2 regions of the Ammoniphilus soli genome follow, and region 2 is predicted to be linked to the other one. Evidence: riboswitches for the same ligand, from Rfam matches in the RefSeq annotation. Region 2 holds a riboswitch; the other holds the start of a gene.
The links. Region 2 has a riboswitch for glycine ahead of glyA (serine hydroxymethyltransferase). Riboswitches for the same ligand answer to the same signal wherever they lie in the genome.
Positions count from the first base shown of each region.

Region 1: it holds a riboswitch for glycine, as region 2 does, so the genes downstream of both, gcvT (glycine cleavage system aminomethyltransferase GcvT) here and glyA (serine hydroxymethyltransferase) in region 2, are expected to answer to the same signal.

Region 1 is NZ_JBEGDL010000026.1:11,436-23,244, reverse strand. Features, by position in the region: gene ABLT31_RS29095 (hypothetical protein) at 43-366, shown strand; gene ABLT31_RS29090 (YqzE family protein) at 445-624, shown strand; gene ABLT31_RS29085 (YkuS family protein) at 630-878, shown strand; gene ABLT31_RS29080 (hypothetical protein) at 979-1,743, opposite strand; gene ABLT31_RS29075 (YqhG family protein) at 1,867-2,730, opposite strand; gene ABLT31_RS29070 (DEAD/DEAH box helicase) at 2,730-4,418, opposite strand; glycine riboswitch at 4,575-4,666, shown strand; gene gcvT (glycine cleavage system aminomethyltransferase GcvT) at 4,846-5,946, shown strand; gene ABLT31_RS29060 (glycine cleavage system protein H) at 5,952-6,344, shown strand; gene gcvPA (aminomethyl-transferring glycine dehydrogenase subunit GcvPA) at 6,347-7,699, shown strand; gene gcvPB (aminomethyl-transferring glycine dehydrogenase subunit GcvPB) at 7,692-9,155, shown strand; gene ABLT31_RS29045 (hypothetical protein) at 9,209-9,334, shown strand; gene ABLT31_RS29040 (sensor histidine kinase) at 9,334-10,638, shown strand; gene ABLT31_RS29035 (response regulator) at 10,628-11,530, shown strand; gene ABLT31_RS29030 (cation:dicarboxylate symporter family transporter) at 11,682-11,809, shown strand, end outside.
Region 2 is NZ_JBEGDL010000015.1:35,504-47,312, forward strand. Features, by position in the region: gene ABLT31_RS23985 (hypothetical protein) at 37-282, shown strand; glycine riboswitch at 359-462, shown strand; glycine riboswitch at 465-544, shown strand; glycine riboswitch at 641-745, shown strand; glycine riboswitch at 748-853, shown strand; gene glyA (serine hydroxymethyltransferase) at 954-2,204, shown strand; gene ABLT31_RS23995 (serine dehydratase beta chain) at 2,244-2,741, shown strand; gene sdaAA (L-serine ammonia-lyase, iron-sulfur-dependent, subunit alpha) at 2,761-3,645, shown strand; gene gcvT (glycine cleavage system aminomethyltransferase GcvT) at 3,659-4,765, shown strand; gene gcvH (glycine cleavage system protein GcvH) at 4,802-5,191, shown strand; gene gcvPA (aminomethyl-transferring glycine dehydrogenase subunit GcvPA) at 5,195-6,547, shown strand; gene gcvPB (aminomethyl-transferring glycine dehydrogenase subunit GcvPB) at 6,540-8,060, shown strand; gene lipA (lipoyl synthase) at 8,041-8,919, shown strand; gene purU (formyltetrahydrofolate deformylase) at 9,168-10,037, shown strand; gene ABLT31_RS24035 (alanine/glycine:cation symporter family protein) at 10,289-11,767, shown strand.

The sequences.
Region 1 (11,809 bases), on a different contig from region 2:
GGATCCGTCCTGCTGGTTGTCTTATTTCTTTCTACATTAATAATGGTGCAGTTATCGGGGAATATAGCTTTCTTACTCAACGCCCGAAAAATGATGACGAATGACTGGAAAAGAATTCAGGCAAAATCTTATGCGGAAGCAGGCGTTTGGTTAGCGATAGAGCAGTGGGAAGCCCAGCCCCACACAAGTATGTCCTTTTCCTTTCCTCTAAACGATGGTTCGGCCGGCGTCACGCTAAAGGGCATAAATCAATTAGAAATTCGTTCGGAAGGAAGGGTGCCACCCTATTATGTTGACCGACTATTCGTTCTCTACGAGCCATCATCCAGAAAAGTTCTAACCTGGAGCCATGTCGTCGGCTTTTGAACGGAAACAGGAAGGGTTGCGGCGATCGAATTTGGGCAAGACTATACATAGAGATCCTTAATAGGGAGGATTGCCCTTATGAAATCCAATGACATGGTAAAATATCTCACCCAAGAATTTGTCAAATATATTGATACTCCAAAAACGGAACGTAAAAAAAGACCTAAAGAACGATGGTCTTCCCGTTGGTTCGGCATGATTCCCATGGCCATACGGATGTTTATCCAACGCATGAGAGAAACTAGGAAAGGGAGGTGAGAGGAATGCCGATGCCAGTTATTGCTATCGAACAGTCCCTTCGTGAAGTGGAGCATTTTTTGCGGAGTAACGGCATGAACGTTGTAGGGATTGGGACAAATGCAGCCAGTGATGCCGATTGCTTTGTCATTTCAGGAATGGATGAAAATGTGATGGGGTTTGCGGAAGCAGCGACCGGGTCCCCAGTCATTAATGCGGAAGGAAAGACACCGCAAGAAATCCTAAGACAAATCAATCATGCTATCCCGCACTAATAGAACGCAGAAAGAGGCTGTCCCTAAAGGTCGGTAAAAACCATTTTACCGACCGATAGGACAGCCGCTTAAGTTTGTCTTATTTCGTCTTTACGCACTCCTATTGATAAAACTCCCCCACTTGGACTGCATACCGAAAAGGGATATACCGGCTTCCATAATCATCGAGTTCCACGAAAAGCTGCTCTCCCCATTGGTGGTAACCAAGGACCTTGAATGGGGCAGTTACTGTATTTTGGAATAAGCGAGCGATAAAGGACACTTCACCTTGAGCTATTTCTGTTACCAAGTCCATTTCCTCTTGGATGATTTCCCCCGGCTTGAGCCATCCTTCCTTAAAGGGAAGAGCTTCTTGATGAAACGATGTCTCCAGCACAGCTTCTTTCCGAACGGACGACGCTAGCTCGGTCTCCGTTAAACCTGCTTCGACAGGATATTTTTCTCCTGATTTTCCATCGAAAATTCTACTTTTATCTAGCCATACGGATTCCAATGCCGCATAATGCTTGGACATATCGGATTGCGAGGATTGGAGCTGCTTCATGGTTTCCTCATCAAATAAAGTATATTCTCCTAAACCATATTCCAATAAAACAAATCCGGAAGGGTCTTCCCCAACGACCATATACCCAACCTTCTGATGTTCGTTGAAAAAGGTAACGAGCCATTGCTTCGAGTTTGGACCGAGTCCTTCATGCCGAATGGAAGCTTGTGCGAAGGGAGCAAAACGCTGATCTTGAAGAGCGAGTTCTTCTGCCCATTGCTTGACTTGGGACTGGAATGACTCCCTCCACGTTTCTGCTTGTCCCGTCCATGGCACAATCAGTAATGCGCATAATAGACAGATCACTAGCCATCGGTTCATGACGATTCCCCCTAACTCCCTATGATATGTCCATCTTACAGTAAAATGTTTACAAAATTTGCTATTCTTTGTCGGGGGTTTCTGTCGGAACCGATAAATTTTCCGTCCCTTTCCGACAGAAAACTACTCCTGAATGGAAGTCCTAAGATAAAAAAGACCTGCATTTACAGCGGAAACTTCAATGCGTGGCTGGAACTGCCACTCCAATTCTTGCAACCGCGTTTCTTTTTCGGCTGCCAGCTTTATTTTTCTTTCCTCTGCTAGTTCCTGTTCTTCCTCGGTCTTCCCTTGACGAATCGATTCTTTTTGGTAAAAGGACTCAATCAGCTGCTTTTCTTCATCTAATCGTTCGATGGCTAACTTGGCCCAAAGCGTATCTTCCTGGTCCAAGCAGCTTTGAATAAATTGTTCGAGACGGGATATCCCCGAATCGATACCGAAGATGGGCTGCATTGTAAAAGAGTAATCGGGAAGCTTTGGGGTAAGATCCAATTGAGAAACGGATTGGTAGAAATTTGACACAATTGCCCCGGAAATCAGATTGATCCCGAGGGGCAGCAGCAAATCCTTTTTTTGATCACAAATGAATTCCACTTTAAAGTTAACCCCTAACCAGGGAACCAAAGCGACCGAGGAAAAAGAACCTAAAGCAGGTTGAGGCTCTATGTGCTCATACAGTCGAACAAACTTCCCATGTTTCTTGGCCGATTCAAAAATCTGATGAAGCCGCCTGGAGCCAAAAATTAGTTCCTCTCCACGAACGCCCTCCGGAACTTGCTCCCGATCAAAGATGAAGGTTAAGTGGAGAGGGTTTGGCTCTAAACCAATTTTCTCCACATAGGTCCAATAAAAGGGCCGATTCCCTAAATCCTTATCCACTTCGACGGGAAGCTGCACCGTAAAGTAAGCGGGGGTCTCTTCCGTAAATGGACTTTGAAAGGCTCTGAAATAGCCTTCAATATAGCTGCGAATTTCTTGCTGATTCATCACTGTAGCATTTCCTCCCTCGCGGGAATGGATTCCTTACACATGCTCATTACCTCTCCGATGTTATTGATCTTAATCTCCATTTCACGGAAGGATTCTGATTCAAGGAAAATATTCACGAGATTGTTTTCAATGGATTGAGTCAATTTCATTTTTTCAACAATGGTGTCTAACTCGCCGATGACCATTTCGAAGAGGTTAATCTTTTCGTAAAGCAAATGTAAAATATGCTCTTCAATCGTGTTTTGAGTCGATAGATTGTAGATGAACACATCTCTCGTTTGCCCCAGACGATGGACGCGGCCGATCCGTTGCTCTACCCGCATGGGATTCCAGGGCAGGTCAAAATTAATGATCCGATTACAAAACTGAAGATTGATTCCTTCCCCTCCTGCTTCGGTGGCAATGAGCACCTGAGCGCGGTTTTGGAATAGTTCTGTCATCCAATCCTTTTTATTTCGTTTAAATCCTCCACGAAAGAGGACAGAAGTGATGCCGTGCTCCGCTAGGAAATGATGCAAATACTCCTGGGTTTTCCGGTACTCGGTAAAGATGATGACCTTATCCCCGCATTCTTGGATTAACTCTAGCGTTTTTTCCGCTTTCGCATTTTTCTTGATGCCTCGGACCAGCTCTGCTAGCCTGACAATTTCTTGTCTCCCCGGTGAATCTTCGGGCAATTTGTTGTGCATGTTCACGAGCGTGTCAAAGGCAGCGAACCGGCTGCTGCAGACCTCTCTTTGGAGCGTGATGAGAGCCAGGGGATTTTTAAACACCGAATTCTGGTATTGCTCCTTGACGAAGCGGGTAACCCCGTCATAGAGCTCCCACTCTTCTTCAGATAATGTGACAGGAATAGCCTCTACAATCCGTTTGGTAAAGAACAGCCCTCCGTCACTCCGCTTATTGCGAATCATGATGTCTTTGAGTTCATCCTGCAATACCTCATGGTTTCTAGCTTGTCTCTTACTTTCCACATAGTTTTTCTGAAAGTCCGTGGTTTGGCCCAGATAACCCGGTTTAAGCAGGGTGATGAGATTGTACAGTTCATCTAAATCGTTTTGGATCGGTGTCGCAGTGAGCAACAAACAATATTTCTTTTTGATTTCCTTGATAAACTGGTAGTTTTTCGTATTTTTATTTTTAAGCTTGTGCGCTTCATCAATGATCAACATATCATAATCCTGGGAGAGAACGTGTTCGCGGTGCGGATCTCTCTTGGCGGTATCAATGGAGGCAATGACGACGTCATATTGCTTCCACATATATTCTTTCTTTTGGGCAACAGCGGGAATCCCGAATTTTTGGTTTAACTCTCTTGCCCATTGAACAACGAGGGAAGCTGGAACAAGAATGAGAATCTTGCTAGCTAGTCCCCGAACCATATATTCTTTAATAATTAAACCGGCCTCAATCGTTTTTCCAAGTCCCACTTCATCCGCAAGGATGGCCCTGCCGTGCATTTCTGTGATTACCTTTTTGGCCGTATCGAGCTGGTGGGGGAAGGGTTCTAACTGAGGAAGGTGCTTTAAGCATTGCAATTCATCGAAATTCGCTACCGAAGTGACTTCCTCGGCCTGGTAGGCCAATTGAAAAAGCTCCCACTTATGCCATGGTCCATCTTCCTTGAGCCTTTGCTTGAAATCTGTTACCCATTCGCGGTCGAAGTTGACGGGAATTTTAAACATAAGATTCGTCCTTTCCGAATAAGAAAGTTGTAGCGGATAATTCCCTTTTTGGAAAATCTATGATAGGATTATTAGGGTTACAATATAGCATTTAACAAATTAGCGGGTTTCATACTAAATTTAACATCTTCCTTACGGAAAAAGTTAAATATGCGAATGAGGATAGAGGGAGAGACTGCTGGTGCAGCGCCGAAGGAGCAAGCCTATGAAGAGGTGAATCTCTCAGGCAAAAGTACTTCTATCTGACGCAACTCTGGAGAGCGCCTGATTAGGCCACCCAAGGGGAAAATCTCTCAGGTACCAAGGACAGAGTAGGCTAATGCAATAGCCTACGTCTGTCCTTTTTTGCGTTCCCGCCTAGACTTCTTTATCATGAGGAAGAATAAGGATAGAGGGAAGAAATACATATCACGTGGAGGTGTACCTTGTGACGGAATTGAAAAGAACGCCCTTATTTCCCGTCTATACCAAATATGGAGCGAAAACCATCGATTTTGGCGGTTGGGAGCTGCCGGTCCAATTCTCCAGCATTAAAGAGGAACATGAAGCTGTTCGGGAAAGAGCCGGATTGTTTGACGTTTCTCATATGGGAGAAGTCGACGTCATAGGCCCTGATGCCTTGGCCTTTGTCCAAAAAATGACGACCAATGATGCTTCAAAACTAGTAGAAAATCAAGCCCAATATGCTATCATGTGCTATCCGGACGGAGGAACCGTGGACGATCTGCTGGTTTACAAAAAAGCCGACGATCACTATTTGCTGGTCATCAATGCAGGAAATATCGAAAAAGATGTTGCTTGGCTGCAAGAGCATGCAGAAGGAAATGTGAAGGTAACCAACATTTCCAGCGAAGTGGCGCAATTGGCTCTGCAAGGACCTCTTGCGGAACAGGTTTTAGCTAAACTCACAGATACCGATTTATCCAAAATTGGTTTTTTCCGATTCCTGCCAGATGTAAATGTAGGAGGATTCCAAGCCTTGGTATCTCGCACCGGCTATACAGGGGAAGAGGGATTCGAAATTTATTGCCGTGCAGATGAGGCCGCGGCCCTTTGGGAAAAGATTCTCGAAGCGGGAGAAAGCGATGGCGTGCTGCCATGCGGGCTCGGAGCAAGGGATACGCTCCGTTTCGAAGCCAAGCTTCCCTTGTATGGGCAGGAATTAACGAAGGAAATTTCGCCATTGGAAGCGGGGTTAGGTTTTGCCGTGAAATTGGATAAAGAAGCTGATTTTATAGGCAAAGCCGCTCTACAATCACAGAAAGCCCAGGGAGTCCCTCGCAAGCTCGTAGGGATTGAGATGATCGAACGCGGGATTCCGCGCACTCATTATCCGGTCTTTTCAGGTAACGAACAAATTGGAGAAGTGACAACAGGAACCCAGTCGCCAACCTTAAAGAAGAATGTAGGCTTGGCCCTCATTCGTTCTGAATTTGCAAACTTGGATGCCGAGGTTGAGGTAGAGATTCGAGGAAAACGCGTAAAAGCGAAAATAGTAAAAACGCCTTTTTATAAAAGGAGCAAATAAATTGAATGGATGCCGGTTCTAATCATCTTTACTTTACTCGGCAGCATGTATGGGTACATATCGTTGATCCGCACCGAGTAAAGCTGGGAATTACCCCCTATGCCTGTGAGCAGCTGGGGACGATCATCGCCGTGGAATTTCCTGAACCCAGCACAAGGGTAAAGCGGGGGCAGCCCGTGGGCGTCGTTGAGTCCGCAAAAACCTTAACAGACCTATATGCCCCCGTCGAGGGGGAAATCACAGAGGTGAACGGATCCCTTTTGGAATTGCCCGAAAAGCTTTCCTCCGGGAATGCCTATGCAAAAGGCTGGATCGCTTGGATGTCAACGGATTCTCCCATAGAAACCACTTTTTTCATGAACGCGAATGAATATGCTTTATATATAAAGGAGGAGTAACTGTGCAATATCGCTACCTTCCCATGACGTCGGAAGATAAAAAAGAAATGCTGTCGTTCCTTGGGATAAAAGATGTAAATGAATTGTTTGCGGACATTCCTGCCAATGTCCGATTCCAGGGGAAGCTGAACATTCCCGAAGCGCTGTCTGAGCCCGAGATTGTCCGCTATTTTTCCCAACTGGCCAGCCAGAACGCCAACAGTAATGAATACGCCTATTTCCTTGGAGCAGGCATCTATGACCATTACATTCCAAGCACGGTCAATCATGTTCTATTGCGCGGAGAGTTTTTCACGGCCTACACGCCTTACCAGCCAGAGATAAGCCAGGGTGAGCTTCAAGCCATTTTTGAGTTTCAAACGATGGTAGCTGAGCTGACTGGGATGGAAGTCGCTAACTCTTCCATGTATGATGGGCCAACCGCTTTAGCGGAAGGCGCCAATTTAGCTGTTGGCGGAGCGAAAGGAAAAACAGTTGTTGTTTCCAAAACCGTCCATCCTGAAGCCCGGGCCATTCTCAAGGTGAACGCAAAAGGGCAAGGATATGAAGTGGTAGAAGTCGATTATCAAGATGGGGCGACGGATTTAGCGGCATTAGAGCAAGCTTGTGATGAAAATACCGCTGCCGTGATTGTCCAATATCCAAACTTCTTCGGCGTTGTCGAGGATTTGGCGGCGATTGAAAAAATTGCCCATCAGCATAAAGGTTTATTCATTGTTTCCTCTAATCCGCTAGCACTGGGCGTTCTCGAGCCGCCGGGAGCTTTCGGAGCCGATATCGTCGTGGGAGATATGCAGCCGTTCGGAATCCCGATGCAGTTGGGTGGGCCGACTTGTGGATATTTCGCCGTAAGAGAAAAGCTCATGCGCAAGATTCCTGGACGCATCGTCGGACAAACGAAAGATACCAACGGAAAACGCGGCTTTGTTTTAACGCTGCAGGCCCGTGAACAGCATATTCGCCGCGAGAAGGCAACCTCAAATATCTGCTCTAACCAAGCGCTCAATGCTTTAGCGGCATCGGTAGCGATGACGGCCTTAGGCAAGCGCGGGGTACAGGAAATGGCAATGCTCAACGTCCAGAAGACACAGTATGCCAAGAATCAAATTGCGAACCTAACCGGATATGAAGCAGCTTTCTCAGGTCCTGTCTTTAATGAATTTGTGATTAAAGTTCCCGGTCAGGTAGGGGATATTAACCGAGCCTTGCTCCAGCAAAAGATTGTTGGGGGATATGATTTGGGCCGAGATTATCCTGAATTGGCCGGTCATATGCTGGTAGCTGTTACGGAGATCCGTACAAGAGAAGAAATCGATGCACTTGTGAAAGGATTGGAGGGGATCACTCGTGGTTAAAGATCAAGATAAGGCGCTGATTTTCGAGATCAGCAAATCCGGTCGTTCGGCGTATTCATTGCCAGGTTGCGATGTGCCTGAAGTCGATATCACATCCGTCCTTCCACAGCAGTTTATCCGTGAAACACCTGCAGAACTGCCGGAAGTATCCGAATTGGAACTGGTACGCCATTATACCGAATTGTCCAGACGAAACCATGGGATTGATAACGGATTTTATCCATTAGGATCCTGTACGATGAAGTACAACCCGAAGATTAACGAAGATGTCGCCCGCTATGCCGGGTTTGCTAAAATTCACCCTTATCAAGCGGAAGAAACCATGCAGGGTGCGCTTAAAGTCATGTACGATCTTCAGACCGAATTGGCGGAGATTACTGGAATGGATGAAGTGACCCTCCAACCAGCGGCTGGAGCCCAAGGCGAATGGACCGCACTGATGATGATCCGCGCCTATCATGAAAGCCGCGGGGAAAACCGGACCAAGGTCATTGTTCCGGACACCGCTCACGGAACCAACCCAGCTAGCGCATCCGTGGCAGGGTTAGATACCGTCACCATTTCTTCGGATGAAAATGGATTGGTCAATGTAGAGGAATTGCGCAAGGCGGTGGGTCCGGACACAGCGGCCTTAATGCTCACCAACCCTAATACGTTAGGACTATTTGAAGAAAACATTCTTCAGATTGCAGAGATTGTCCATGAAGCTGGCGGATTGCTATATTACGATGGGGCAAACGCCAATGCGATCTTAGGCATTGCCCGTCCCGGAGATATGGGCTTCGACGTTGTTCACCTGAACTTGCATAAGACATTCACGGGACCACACGGTGGCGGTGGACCGGGATCTGGTCCAATCGGCTGCAAAAAGGAGCTTGCACCATTTATCCCTCGACCGCAAGTCGTTAAAGAAGGAGAGCAATACCGACTTAATTATGACATTCCACAGTCAATCGGACGCGTAAAAGGATTCTATGGAAACTTCGGCATCAATTTGCGAGCTTTTGTCTATATCCGCTCCAACGGGCCTGAAGGATTGCTTCGCGTTTCCCAAGAAGCCGTGTTAAATGCCAATTATATGATGAGGAAGCTTGCGCCTTATTATGATCTGCCTTATGATCGCATTTGCAAGCATGAGTTTGTCTTGTCCGGACGCCGGCAGAAAAAGCTGGGTGTCAGAACCTTAGACATTGCCAAGCGGTTACTCGATTTTGGCTATCATCCGCCAACGATCTATTTCCCGCTGATCGTGGAAGAGTGTATGATGTTTGAACCAACCGAAACCGAATCGAAGGAAACCATTGATGAATTTATTGAAGTTATGATTCAAATTGCCAAGGAAGCGGAAGAAAACCCATCCGTGGTTCAGGAAGCCCCTCATCATACGGCAGTGACCCGTCTAGACGAAGTGACCGCCGCGAGAAAGCCTGTTTTGCGTTACAAGAAAGCGGATTAAGTCTTCGAAAATGGAAACCCTAGAATCGAATTCACCTTAAAGGAGGGGTTTCCATGACGGAACGGAACCAGGATAAAACAGATCGTCGTTCCCAAGTCACCTGGGATGGGGCCAATGATGAGCGCGGCAAAACAGAAATCAAGGATCCGAACAAGGGACCTAAACACAAGAGAAAGTAATGCAGGAAGAGGTTGTCTCTAACGGACAGCCTCGTTTTATTTCGGATGACTTGCAAGGAGGATTAGCGTTGTTTCTGATTGCCATATTAACCGCGATTGCTGGTGAATTTAAGGTGATGCCCTTCAGCTGGGAACCTTTCCGATTTAGTTTAGGGAGTGCAACCTTCTTTTTTCTTCTCCTCATACTTCAGCCAAAATCGTACATTCGGGCAGGGCTGGTTACAGGGATTACCGTGATGGCGTTTCGGTCATTGCTCGATGCCATACTAGGATCTTTTTCCTTGTCATTAAGCTTTCAACACCATTTTCCTGCCATGATTTATTATGTATTATATAGTTGGGGGCTCAGTAGACTCCGTCTGGAAAATTTGCAGTTTACTCCCATCCGGATGGGCTTCATGGCTGCTGGCATAGAGTTTATCGTCAATGCAGGGGAACATCTCTTGCGTTTGGAACTGCTTGGTACCGACTATCCTTTTAGGATAAGGGAATGGTTCTTGCTCTTATTGGTCGCTATTTTTCGAAGCTATTTTGTCGTAGGCTTGTACAGCAGCATTAAGATGCCAGAACAGCAAAAGAAAATGGAGAGTATGCTGGAATTAGGTTCTGGCTTATATGGGGAAACCCTCTATCTTCAAAAGTCGATGGATCATATCGAACAAATTACGGCTTCCAGCCATGACTTATATAGAAAGCTAAAGGAGATGGACGAGCCTCATCTTAGCAGACAAGCCTTAGGAATAGCTCAGCAAATTCATGAAGTGAAAAAAGATTCCCAGCGGATTCTAGCCGGTTTATCCAAGCTGTATCGGTATGAGCAGGCTACTGAGATGAAGCTGGCCGAAGTATTGGATTTCGTGGTAAAAGCCAATGAAAAATATAATGAAATGTTAGGCAAAAGCATTATGATTCAGCGTTCCTCTTCCATAGACTGGGATACGGATCAGCCCATTCCTCTTCTTTCCATGCTGAACAATCTGGTAGCCAATGCCGTTGAATCGATCGAACATGTTGGGACGATTGAGATTGAAGCGGTCGAAAAACACCAAACCACTTGGTTTACCATAAGGGATACAGGAAACGGAATCGCTCCTGAGGATTTGGAGTTGATTTTTGAACCGGGATTTACTACCAAATTTAACGAAAATGGAGTAGCCTCGACAGGGATTGGCCTGTCTCATGTAAAAGAGATCGTCAATATCCTGGAGGGAGACTGGGATGTGAGGTCTTCTGAAGCAGGGACTACTTTTGAAATACGGATTCCTACGAACAAAATAAGGAAGGAGACCCACTTTGAATCTTAGCTATTTTATTGTTGATGATGATTCAGGAAGTCGCCGAATGTTAGAGCGGATCATTGCAGACGATGAGCTGGGAGAGGTAATCGGCTCTGCCCCGAGCGGTCAGGAGGCGGTTCCCCAGATCCTCCTGGCACGACCTGATATTGTCCTGATTGATCTGCTCATGCCTGACATGGATGGGATTGAAACGATGGAAAGGCTGAAAAACCAAAACTTTAGCGGCCAGTTTATCATGATCTCGCAGGTCGTGAATAAGGATATGGTTGGGGAAGCTTATTTAAAGGGTGTAGAATTTTTTATACATAAACCGATTAATCGGACCGAAGTAAGAAGCATCTTGCAAAAAATTGCCGAACAGGTCAGGCTAAAACAATCTTTATTAGCGATCAAGCAATCACTTGCTGGACTTGATCATTCCTATACCGCGCCAAAAAAAGCATCCAAAAAAGAAACGGTCCTCTCCATCCTCAATGATATGGGGATTGCAGGCGAAGCGGGCTGCGGTGACATCGTAGCCATGATGGAGTATCTGTTGGATAACCAGACAGCCAAAACGGCGTTTCCTCCACTAAAAGAATTATATGAAGCCATTGCCCGCAAAACAAAATCTGCGGAATCCGATGTGAAAAAGGAAAGCAGGGCCATTGAACAGCGGGTGCGCCGGACCATTTTTGCAGCCATCAGCAATTTGGCATCGATCGGAAGTATGGACTATGCCCATCCTAAGTTTGAGTATTATGCTCCGCGCTTTTTTGACTTTCAGGATATAAGGATCCGTATGAAGGAGCTTGAAGAAGAAGGAGATATTTCGAAAGTAAAGCTAAATATAAAAAAATTTCTCATGGTTCTTTATCTCGAAACTCTGGAAAAAATGGACACAGGTTACAAAAATTAAATTCAACCAGTGTCTTTATTTTTTTGTCGGATTTTATAGGATTTCATAACTCTCTCTTTATAATAAAAACAACAATTCAACCATTTATCCTTTGCATTATTTTATAAGGTAAAGGAAAGCGATTTCATATTAATAAAGGGAGAGTGACAAGATGAAAAAGTTTGGATTAGCCTTTCAAATCCTTGTCGGTTTGATTCTCGGTATCATTGTTGGTGCGATCTTTTTCGGCAATCCAATGATAGAGAGTTACTTAAAGCCGATTGGAGATGTATTTATTCG
Region 2 (11,809 bases):
ACCTAATCTATACATTCAATTGGAGAAAAAATGGCCATGAGAGAATTAAAAATGCTTGATCAAGAGAATGTACGATCGGTACGATTTTGTTCCAATAAAAAACAGCATCGCGTTTTTGGTTACAATAGCTGGAAATGGTACTGCAGTGAATGCGGTATCCAATGGGCACTCAATGTTTATTCCGGTAGCATTCAATCTTATCAATACTTGGCGGACGGAACAAAGGAATTTCTTGAAGAGGTCTCTTTGGAATCATTTTTGGAAAAGAAAAGAGAAGGTTAAATGCCACAAAAAACTTGACAACATCGTGACTGTGAATTATTATATAATTAATGAATGTCCAAATTTAATAAAGCGATTGAATATTGCGGGAGAGACTGGACGGTTTGTTCAGCACCGAAGGAGCAAGTCCTAAAAAACCTTAGGATATAAACTCTCAGGTAAAAGGACCGCAATAGGACGCACCTCTGGAGAGAGCTATTGGGCCACCAAAGGGGAAGGTTCTTGTACACAGGAACTAAACTCTCAGGTAAAAGGACAGAGGAAGGGTAGAATGTAAGTTACATCTATCTTTCCTCTGTCCTTTTTTGTGCTGGGAAAGATAAGTAATGGGTTAGATTTCAACTTTATAATATGGCGGATGATGATTGTGGGAGAGACTGAACCGGCAAGGTCAGCACCGAAGGAGCAAGTCCTAAAAAGCCTTAGGAACTAAACTCTCAGGTAAAAGTACTGCAATGGGACGCGCCTCTGGAGAGAGCGATGAGCCACCAAAGGGGAAGGTTCTTGATAGAAGTCTTAATGATACAGGACGGCTACGCAAGAGCTAATCTCTCAGGTCAAAGGACAGAGGAAGGGTAAAAGTATATTTATTGATTTTACCTTTCCTCTGTCTTTTTTCGGGAAGGTACAGAACTGGTGTTCTTGTCAAAAGGATGAAGGAGGCTGTTTGGATGAGTTTGCAGATTCATGACCATGAAATTTATGAAGCGATTGAAAATGAAAGAAAAAGACAGAATACCACATTGGAATTGATTGCCTCGGAAAATTTCGTCAGTCAGGAAGTCATGGATGCCATGGGATCGGTTCTTACGAACAAGTATGCGGAAGGGTATCCTGGCAAGCGATATTATGGAGGCTGCGAATTTGTTGATGTGGTTGAAAGGCTGGCGATCGAACGGTTAACCCAATTATTTGGAGCGAAGTATGCCAATGTACAGCCTCATTCCGGCGCACAGGCGAATACGGCTGTCTATTATTCACTGCTTAATCCTGGAGATAAAATTATGGGCATGAACTTGTCCCACGGTGGTCATTTAACCCATGGAAGTCCTGTCAGCATTTCCGGAAAGTGGTTTGATGTGGTGGCTTACGGGGTTAGAGAGGACACTCATCTCATTGATTACGATGAACTGGAAGCGATCGCTCTACGCGAACAGCCTAAATTAATCATAGCCGGGGCTAGCGCATATCCGCGTGTGATTGATTTCGACAGGTTTAAAAAGATTGCTGACAAGGTAGGCGCTCGTTTGATGGTGGATATGGCTCATATTGCTGGTCTAGTGGCTGCAGGTCTGCATCCGTCTCCACTTCCGTATTCAGACGTGGTGACGAGTACCACCCATAAAACCTTGCGTGGGCCACGCGGCGGCATTGTGCTGACGAATGATGAAGAAATCATCAAGGGGATCAACAAATCGATTTTCCCAGGGCTGCAAGGTGGACCGCTTATGCATGTCATCGCTGCCAAGGCGGTTTCGTTTAAAGAAGCATTGCAACCGAGTTTCAAGGATTATGCGGCCCAAGTGGTGAGAAATGCCTCTGTTCTAGCGGAAACCCTTAAGGCGGAAGAAGCTGTTCTGGTTTCCGGCGGAACCGATAATCACTTGCTGATGATCGATGTTCGTCCATGGGGGCTAACGGGAAAAGAAGCGGAACATTTATTGGAAGAAGCGGGCATTACCGTCAATAAGAATACGATTCCCTATGATCCGGCAAGCCCCTTTGTCACAAGCGGCATTCGAATCGGAACGGCGGCCATCACCTCTCGCGGCATGAAAGAAGAAGACATGGTCACTATCGCTCAAATTATAGCAGCCGTTCTAAAAACCAAAGGGGATGCCGAGGCAGTCAGGAAACATAGAGGGACTATTCAACAATTATGTGAAGCTTATCCCCTATACGAACGCGTGCGAATCTCGTAAAAGTCTTTAATTTAGATAAGAGAGGGAGGCATTAGATCTATGTTATACAACAGCTGTTTTGATATTATTGGGCCCATTATGGTCGGACCGTCGAGTTCCCATACAGCAGGCGTTGTATCGATCGGAAAGTTTGTCTATGACTTCCTGGAAGGTTCCCCTGAAAAGGCAACCATCGTTTTCTATGATTCATTCGCTGAGACGCATAAAGGTCATGGAACGGATAAAGCGATCATAGGTGGATTGATTGGAATGGATACGGACGATGTTCGGATTCGGCATGCCGTGGAAATGGCGGGGCAACAGGGCTTGGAGATTCAATATGTGTTAGAAAATGAGTGCCCTTATTATGATCATCCGAATACGGTCCTCATTCAGGCAGAAAAAAATGGGGTAACTGAAACGATCGGCGGGGTTTCCTTAGGCGGCGGGATATCAAAAATCTTTCATATTAATGGCTTTAGCGTCGATATTCCGCTCAATGCCCCCTATGATTTGGGACGGTTGAGGGAATATAAACGGGATCTTATTTATTCTTAGTTTGCGAGGAAGATACGACATGGATATCCAATCAATGAAAGAATTGCTCAACCATTGCGAACGAGAGAAAAAAAGTATAGCGGAAATCATGCTGGACATCGAAACCTCGAAGTCTAACCGGCCTCGTGAGGCGATCATACAGATGATGAAAGAACGCTTAAGCAAAATGAAAGAGGCAGTAGATCAAGGGGTATCCGATCGGTCGACGGCACCAAGCGGCATTTCCGGTGGAGATGCTTACTTGATGGGGCAATATCAAAAAAAGGAAGATGTTCTCAGCGGTCCTTATATTGCAGATGCCATGCGATTCGCGTTTGCCACCTCGGAAAGCAATGCACGCATGGGTGTCATTGTGGCGACCCCGACAGCAGGATCGGCGGGAATTTTGCCCGGTTGCTTATTTTCCCTCTATGAAAATGGCGACTTCACATATGAACAGTTGGTAATGGGGCTGTTTACCGCTAGTGCGATCGGCTATGTCATTGCGAATCGCGCTTTTATCGCCGGTGCAGCGGGCGGATGTCAGGCGGAGGTTGGTTCGGCCACCGCGATGGCCGCTGCCGCGATTGTGGAACTTAAGGGTGGAACCCCTGGTCAGGCCATTCATGCGGCATCCATTGCCCTGAAGTCGATGCTGGGATTGGTTTGCGATCCGGTTGCCGGATTGGTGGAAGTCCCCTGCATTAAACGGAATGTGATCGGCACGTCGATTGCCTTCTCATCAGCCGATATCGGCTTGGCAGGGGTGGAAAGCCGCATTCCTTGCGATGAGGTCATCGCTGCCATGTACGATATCGGAAAGAACATGCCTCGTGCCCTCAGGGAAACGTCCCTTGGAGGGCTGGCGATCACCCCTACGGGAGAAAAGATCAGGAAACGGATTATGGAACAAAAAACAAATTAGGAGGGGTGGCAGTATGGAAGGGTTAAAGCGAACGCCACTATACCCGCTCTATGGAAAATATGGCGGGAAAACCGTTGATTTCGGCGGCTGGGAGCTTCCTGTTCAGTTTAGCAGCATCATCGAGGAACATCACGCGGTTCGAACCCGTGCGGGTCTATTCGATGTTTCTCATATGGGTGAAGTCGTGATGAAGGGGCCGGATGCCAAAAAAGCGGTCCAGCGGTTGGTTACGAATGATATCAACCCGCTTCGGGAGAATCAGGCTTTGTATGCGGCCATGTGTTACCCGAGTGGGGGAACTGTCGATGATTTGCTCGTTTATAAGATCAAAGAAGATGAGTATCTCTTAGTGATTAATGCATCCAACATCGAAAAAGATGTTTCCTGGATCATCGAACAATCCACAGGAGATCTCACGATCGATAATGTATCCCCTAAGATCGCCCAGCTGGCCTTGCAAGGTCCAAAAGCGGAAGAAATCCTGCAAAATTTGACTTCCTTTAACTTGTCGGATCTCAAATTCTTTTATTTCCAAGAAAAGGTGGACATTGCAGGCATTCCAACGCTCGTATCCCGTACCGGCTATACGGGCGAAGACGGATTCGAGCTTTATGTGGATGCCTCCGATGCATGCAGCTTGTGGGAAAAAATCTTGGAGGCAGGGAAAGGGGATATCCTTCCTTGCGGTCTAGGAGCACGAGATACGTTGCGGTTTGAAGCAAGGCTTCCCCTTTACGGCCAAGAGCTGGATAAGGATATAAGCCCGCTCGAAGCGGGTATCGGCTTTGCGGTGAAGTTGGAAGCCGAGGAAGGTTTTATTGGAAAGGAAGCCCTCATCCGACAAAAAGAAGAAGGGATTCCTCGCAAATTGGTTGGCATTGAAATGGTAGGGCGCGGGATTCCGCGTACGGGCTATCCGGTTTATGCTAGCGGAGCAGCCTTGGAGGATACGCCTATCGGCTATATCACATCAGGAACCCAATCTCCTACGTTAAAGAAGAATCTGGGCTTGGCCTTGATCCGTTCCGACTTTGCGAAGCTGGGCACGCAGCTGGAGGTTGAAATCCGAGGAAAACGGGTGGACGCGGTTACGATCAAATCCCCTTTCTATAAGAGATAAATCTAGTAAATTACAAAACATTTTGGAGGAATAACCATGAGTCAAGTCATTTCTAACCTACTGTACAGCAAGGAGCATGAATGGGTGGAGGTGTTAGGCGATAACCGAGTGAGGATCGGCATCACGGACTTCGCCCAGCATCAGTTAGGGGATATTGTCTTCGTTGAAATTCCGCAAGCGGATGAAGAGGTAACCGTAAATCAAAGTATGGGGACGATCGAATCGGTAAAAGCCGTATCGGAAATCTTTTCGCCGGTGAGCGGCAGAGTAGTTGAAGTGAACAGCGAGCTGGAGGATGCACCGGAAACCATTAACGGAGAGCCGTACGGCGGGGGCTGGATGGTGGTGGTTGAGCTGGGTCAACCGGATGAGTTGAAAGAACTCATGACAGCAGAGCAATATACTTCATTTACCGAGGAGGAATAAGACGTGAAGCATCGCTACCTTCCCATGACCATAGAAGACAAGAAAGAGATGTTATCCTTTCTTGGGATTGAAGATGTCAGTGAGTTGTTTTCGGATATTCCGGAGGAGGTTCGCTTTCAGGGCTCGCTGAATATTCCTAAGGCTCTATCCGAACCGGAAACCGTCAAGCATTTTACCAGACTGGCCAACAAGAATGTGAATAGCTCAGAGTATGCCTATTTCCTTGGAGCTGGAATCTATGATCATTATATTCCAAGCACTGTCAATCACGTCATTTCACGATCTGAATTTTATACAGCTTACACTCCTTATCAGCCGGAGATCAGTCAAGGGGAGCTGCAAGCCATCTTTGAATTTCAAACGATGATTTGCGAGTTAACCGGCATGGATGTAGCTAATTCTTCGATGTATGACGGTCCTACAGCGCTTGCGGAAGCAGCCAATTTAGCCGTCGGCGGAGCAAAAGGAAAAAAGATCGTGATCTCCAAAGCGGTACATCCGGAGGCAAGAGCCATTTTAAAAGTCAATGCTAAAGGACAAAGCTACGACGTCGTGGAGATTGATGTAAAGAATGGAGTAACAGATCTAGAAGCCTTGGAACAAGCGGTGGATGAACATACCGCTGGAGTCATTGTCCAGTACCCTAACTTTTTCGGGTCCATTGAAGATTTAGCGGCTGTGGAGAAAATCGCCCACAAATACAAAGGAATGTTTATCGTGAGTTCCAATCCGCTGGCTTTAGGCGTTTTGCAGCCACCTGGATCATTCAAAGCGGACATCGTAGTGGGGGATGCCCAGCCATTCGGGATTCCAATGCAACTGGGTGGCCCTTCTTGCGGATACTTCGCTGTCAGCGAGAAATTGATGCGCAAAATTCCGGGGCGGATTGTCGGACAAACGGTAGACCAAGAAGGAAAGCGCGGGTTCGTGCTAACCTTGCAGGCACGTGAACAGCATATCCGCCGTGAAAAGGCGACATCCAATATTTGCTCCAACCAGGCGCTGAATGCTTTGGCCGCTTCCGTTGCGATGTCAGCGATCGGCAAGCAAGGGATTCGAGAGATGTCCAGGATGAATATCGAAAAAACGTATTATGCGAAAACCCAAATTGCAGGCTTAGCCGGATATGAGATTGCGTTTGATGCTCCTGTTTTTAATGAGTTTGTCGTCAAGGTTCCCGGCAGCGTAACGGAAATCAATCAAGCCCTATTAGAACGCAAGATCGTAGGAGGGTATGACCTGGGACGGGATTATCCGGAGCTTGCAGGCCATATGCTTCTGGCGGTAACGGAAGCGCGCACCAAGGAAGAAATTGATTCCTTAGTACAAGGATTGGAGGAGATCGGACGTGCTTAACAACAAGGAGAAATCTCTTATTTTTGAAATGAGCAAGGCAGGTCGGGCAGCCTATAGCCTGCCCGACAGCGATGTTCCTTCTGTGGAGCCATCATCCGTGATTCCGGCTCACCTGATCCGCGAAACCCCGGCTGAATTGCCGGAAGTATCGGAACTCGACCTGGTGCGGCACTATACGGAATTGTCCAATCGGAACCATGGCATCGATTCCGGGTTTTATCCGCTCGGATCCTGCACGATGAAATATAACCCCAAAATCAATGAAGATGTCGCCCGTTACGCGGGTTTTGCCAAGATTCATCCGTATCAGGCGGAGGAAACGATCCAGGGAGCTCTCCAGGTCCTTTACGATTTACAGACCGAGTTGGCGGAAATCACGGGCATGGATGCCGTAAGCCTCCAGCCTGCGGCGGGTGCGCAAGGCGAATGGACGGCGCTGATGATGATTCGCGCTTACCATGAAAGCCGCGGGGAAAAGCGGAACAAGGTGATCATTCCGGATACGGCGCATGGAACCAACCCGGCCAGTGCATCGGTCGCGGGATTAGAAACCATCACCATTTCTTCGGATGAGAATGGAAATGTGAATTTGGAAGAGTTGCGAAAAGCGGTAGGTCCGGATACAGCTGCTTTGATGCTGACCAACCCGAGTACGCTGGGTTTATTCGAAGAAAATATTCTGGAAATCGCCGATATCGTTCATCAGGCCGGCGGCATGCTCTATTACGATGGAGCGAATACGAATGCGATTCTAGGGATTGCCCGTCCGGGAGATATGGGATTCGATGTGGTTCACTTGAATCTGCATAAGACCTTTACAGGTCCTCACGGCGGAGGCGGACCCGGTTCCGGCCCGATTGGCTGCAAAAAAGAGCTGATTCCTTTCATGCCCCGTCCGGAAGTAGTCAAGGACGGAGACAGCTATCGGCTCAACTATGATATGCCTGATTCGATTGGCCGGGTGAAGGCATTCTACGGCAACTTCGGCATTAACTTGCGCGCCTTTGTCTATATTCGCTCGAATGGTCCGGATGGATTGCTTCGCGTGTCACAGGAAGCCGTACTGAATGCCAATTACATGATGAGAAAATTGGCTCCTTATTACGATTTGCCTTATGACCGCATTTGCAAGCATGAATTTGTCTTGTCGGGAAGAAGACAGAAGAAGCTGGGGGTAAGAACCCTGGATATCGGGAAGCGATTGCTTGACTTTGGATATCACCCGCCAACCATTTACTTCCCGCTGATTGTTGAAGAATGCATGATGATCGAACCGACGGAGACCGAATCGAAAGAAACGCTGGATCAGTTTATCGAGGCCATGATCCAAATCGCGAAGGAAGCCGAGGAGAATCCGGAAATCATACTTGAAGCGCCTCACCACACGGTCATTACCCGACTGGATGAAGTAGCGGCGGCTCGCAAGCCGATCTTGAGATACAAGAGACCGGCAGGTGGAGAGGATCAGCCGCAAGCGGAAAGGAGCACGGCTCATGAGCTTATCCAAGCGTGAGGCGAAGCCGGAATGGCTAAAGATTAAACTTCATACCAATGAAGAGTTTAAGGAAATCAAGGCCATCATGCGGGGCAAGGAGCTTCATACCGTATGCGAAGAAGCCAAGTGTCCCAACATTTACGAATGCTGGAGCAATCGAACTGCCACTTTTATGATTTTGGGAAGTATCTGCACCCGGGCCTGCCGCTTCTGTGCCGTAACGACGGGACTCCCGACAGAATTGGATTTGGAAGAACCCCTGAAGGTGGCCACAGCTACAAAACAAATGGGGCTTCAGCATGTAGTCGTTACTTCTGTTGCCCGGGATGATCTGGCAGACGGAGGAGCCTCCATCTTTGCTGAAACGATCAAGGCCATCCGACAGATGAATCCGCTGACGGGGATCGAGGTTTTGATTCCCGACTTCGGAGGGGATTCCAGTGCACTCGAAGTGGTTCTGCGGGCCAAACCGGATATCCTGAACCACAATATCGAAACGGTGGAGCGATTGTCTGATCAAGTTCGGGCGAAAGCGAAGTATTCCCGCTCTCTGGCATTACTGAGGAATGCGAAGGAACTGGGTACCAACCAGAAGACGAAGTCTAGCATTATGCTCGGCTTAGGGGAATCCAAACCGGAAATTTTAGAGACCATGTATGATTTGCGGCATGTCGATTGTGATATCCTGACCATCGGGCAGTATTTGCAGCCAACAAAAAGACATCTGCCTGTTAGAAAATATTATACACCGGAAGAATTTGCGGAGTTTCGCAAAATAGGGATGAATATGGGGTTTGCCCATGTGGAATCCGGTCCCCTGGTTCGAAGCTCCTATCACGCGCATGAACAAGTGCAGAAGGCTGCAGGTGGAAGGTAGTTGGAAAATCTCCACTTACAATAAAACTTTATCAGATTTCATATGAAATAGTTGGAAAATGTGCCGCTAATCACGATAATGGCTCCGTTTTGGATCTTTTTCTCGATGGTAAGTGGACTTTTTCCAACTAACCCCTTATTATTTTTCTTCATTTTTAAAATAGGTGGAGTTTTTCCCATTAAGTCGTCAGTATAGACTAGCTATTGGGACAACCTCATAAAAAAACATTAGAGAGGGGGAGGACAGATTTGGATCAAAAAATGTATGTTAATCGAGCGACATTGCTCATCTCCTGTCCGGAAAAACCAGGTATCATCTCGGTGGTGTCTAACTTTCTATTAGAACACCAAGCGAATATTGTACAGTTTGATCAGCACACGACAGATCCGCGAAGCGGCTTGTTTTTTATGAGGATAGCGTTTGATCTGGAGGATTTTGACCGCTCCTTTCAGCAGATTCAGCAGGATTTGCCCATGTTGGCTCGGGACCATGCCATGGACTGGACCTTAAACAGTGAGAAAAAAATAAAACGAATGGCGATTTTTGTTTCTAAAACCGATCATTGTCTGATGGAGCTTCTTTGGCGCTGGAAATCGAAAGAAATTCCGGTGGAAATCCCCATCGTGATCAGCAACCATCTTGATTTGAAAGAAGCCGTTGAAGCTTATGGGATTCCTTATTATCACATTCCCTTGTCCAGTGAAACAAAAGAGGAAGCAGAACAGAAGATCTTAGAGATTTTACGGGATAAAGTAGATTTTATAGTCCTGGCAAGGTATATGCAAATTTTGTCACCTCATTTTATTTCAAAATATCCCAATCAAATCATTAACATTCACCATTCTTTCCTGCCGGCATTTGTGGGGGCCAATCCGTATGTGAGGGCTTTTCAGCGCGGAGTGAAGCTGATTGGGGCAACGGCACATTATGTTACAAATGATCTGGATGAAGGGCCCATCATACAGCAAGATGTACTTCGGGTGAATCACCGTTTTTCAGCCGAGGATTTAAAGATTGCAGGACGCCAAGTGGAAAGAACGGTACTCGCACAAGCGGTTTCATGGCATGTGGAAGATAAGGTGCTGGTTCATGGCAACAAAACCATCGTATTCACATGATAGTGACTGTTAGTGCGGGTAGAATGATGGCTTCAATGTGGTTCAAAAGTAAACATTATTGACAATCGATTTATTTTATATAGATATAATATTTTCAATTGAAAAAGAAAACGCTTTCTGTTAAAATATTAGATATATGCAGTATAGTGATTATGATAAATTTCACTATATATTTTTTATCAATGACTGAAAGCGCTTTACTAACAAACAACTAAATATTTATTTATAAGATAATTCGAGGAGGTTGTTCTGTGGTAGCTTTTGTTGATTGGCTGAATGGACTCATTTGGAGCAAGGCGTTGATTTTTCTATGCTTAGGAGTAGGGCTATTTTACTCCATAGCTACCCGTTTCCTGCAGATAAGGTACTTTTTCCACATGATTAAATTGATGTTTGAAGGCAAGAGTTCCGAAGCGGGAGTATCCTCATTCCAAGCATTATCGATGGCCCTTGCCGGCCGTGTAGGGACAGGAAACATTGCCGGGGTAGCCACGGCCATTACGTTCGGGGGGCCTGGAGCGGTTTTCTGGATGTGGATGATGGCCTTTTTGGGTGCGAGCTCTGCGTTTGTAGAAGCGACTCTTGGACAGGTATACAAGACCAAACAGGACGGTCAATTCCGCGGGGGCCCAGCCTATTACATTGAAAAAGGCTTAAAAATGAAGTGGTATGCGGTATTGTTCTCGATTGTTACGGTGCTCGCAACAGGTGTATTTTTACCGGGCGTACAGGCGAACAGTATTGCTGCAGGTATGGAAAATGGATTAGGGATCAGCCCGACGGTTACCGGAATCGGATTAGTACTTATCCTTGCGATGATTATTTTCGGCGGTGTCAAGCGGATTGCGAGCGTTGCTGAAGTCGTCGTGCCGTTTATGGCTTTAGGTTACATTTTGGTTGCTTTATTCATTGTGTTTACCAATATGGATCAATTGCCTAGGGTGATATCCCTTATCTTTTCGAGTGCATTTGGTGCAGATGCTGCCTTTGGCGGTATTCTTGGCTCTGCTATTGTATGGGGGGTTAAGCGCGGGATTTATTCCAACGAAGCGGGACAAGGTACAGCCCCTCACGCGGCTGCCGCTGCGGAAGTTTCCCATCCTGCGAAACAAGGGTTGGTTCAGGCTTTCTCTGTCTATGTCGATACATGGTTTGTTTGTACGGCCACCGCATTTATGATTCTTTTGACGGGAATGTATAATGTGACACCGGAGGGGGCAGCCCCGATTGTGAATAATTTGGGTGATCTCTCACCAGGCCCGATTTACACGCAAAAGGCTGTTGAAACTGTATTCCCGGGATTTGGCGGACCCTTTATCGCTGTTTCCCTATTGTTCTTCGCTTTTACCACGATCATGGCCTATTACTATATGGCAGAAACCAATCTTGCCTATTTGAACCGTAAAGTGAAGCGGGTTTGGACCGAATACGCCTTAAAGATTGCTATCCTGTCCGTTACCTTCTACGGGTGCGTGAAAACAGCGGAACTTGCTTGGGGATTGGGAGATATTGGCGTAGGAAGCATGGCATGGTTGAATATTATTGCTATCCTGCTTCTCACCAAGCCGGCAATGAAAGTATTAAAAGATTATGAAAGACAGAAGAAAGAAGGTATAGATCCTGTATTTGATCCGGTAAAGATAGGTATCGCTGATGCCGATTTCTGGGAGAATGAATACAAGCACCACGGATCCTCCGCATCAGACAAAGATAAGTTCGTTTCTGCCTAAAGACAAAGGAGAGGGTTTACTGCCCTCTCCTTATTTTTTAGC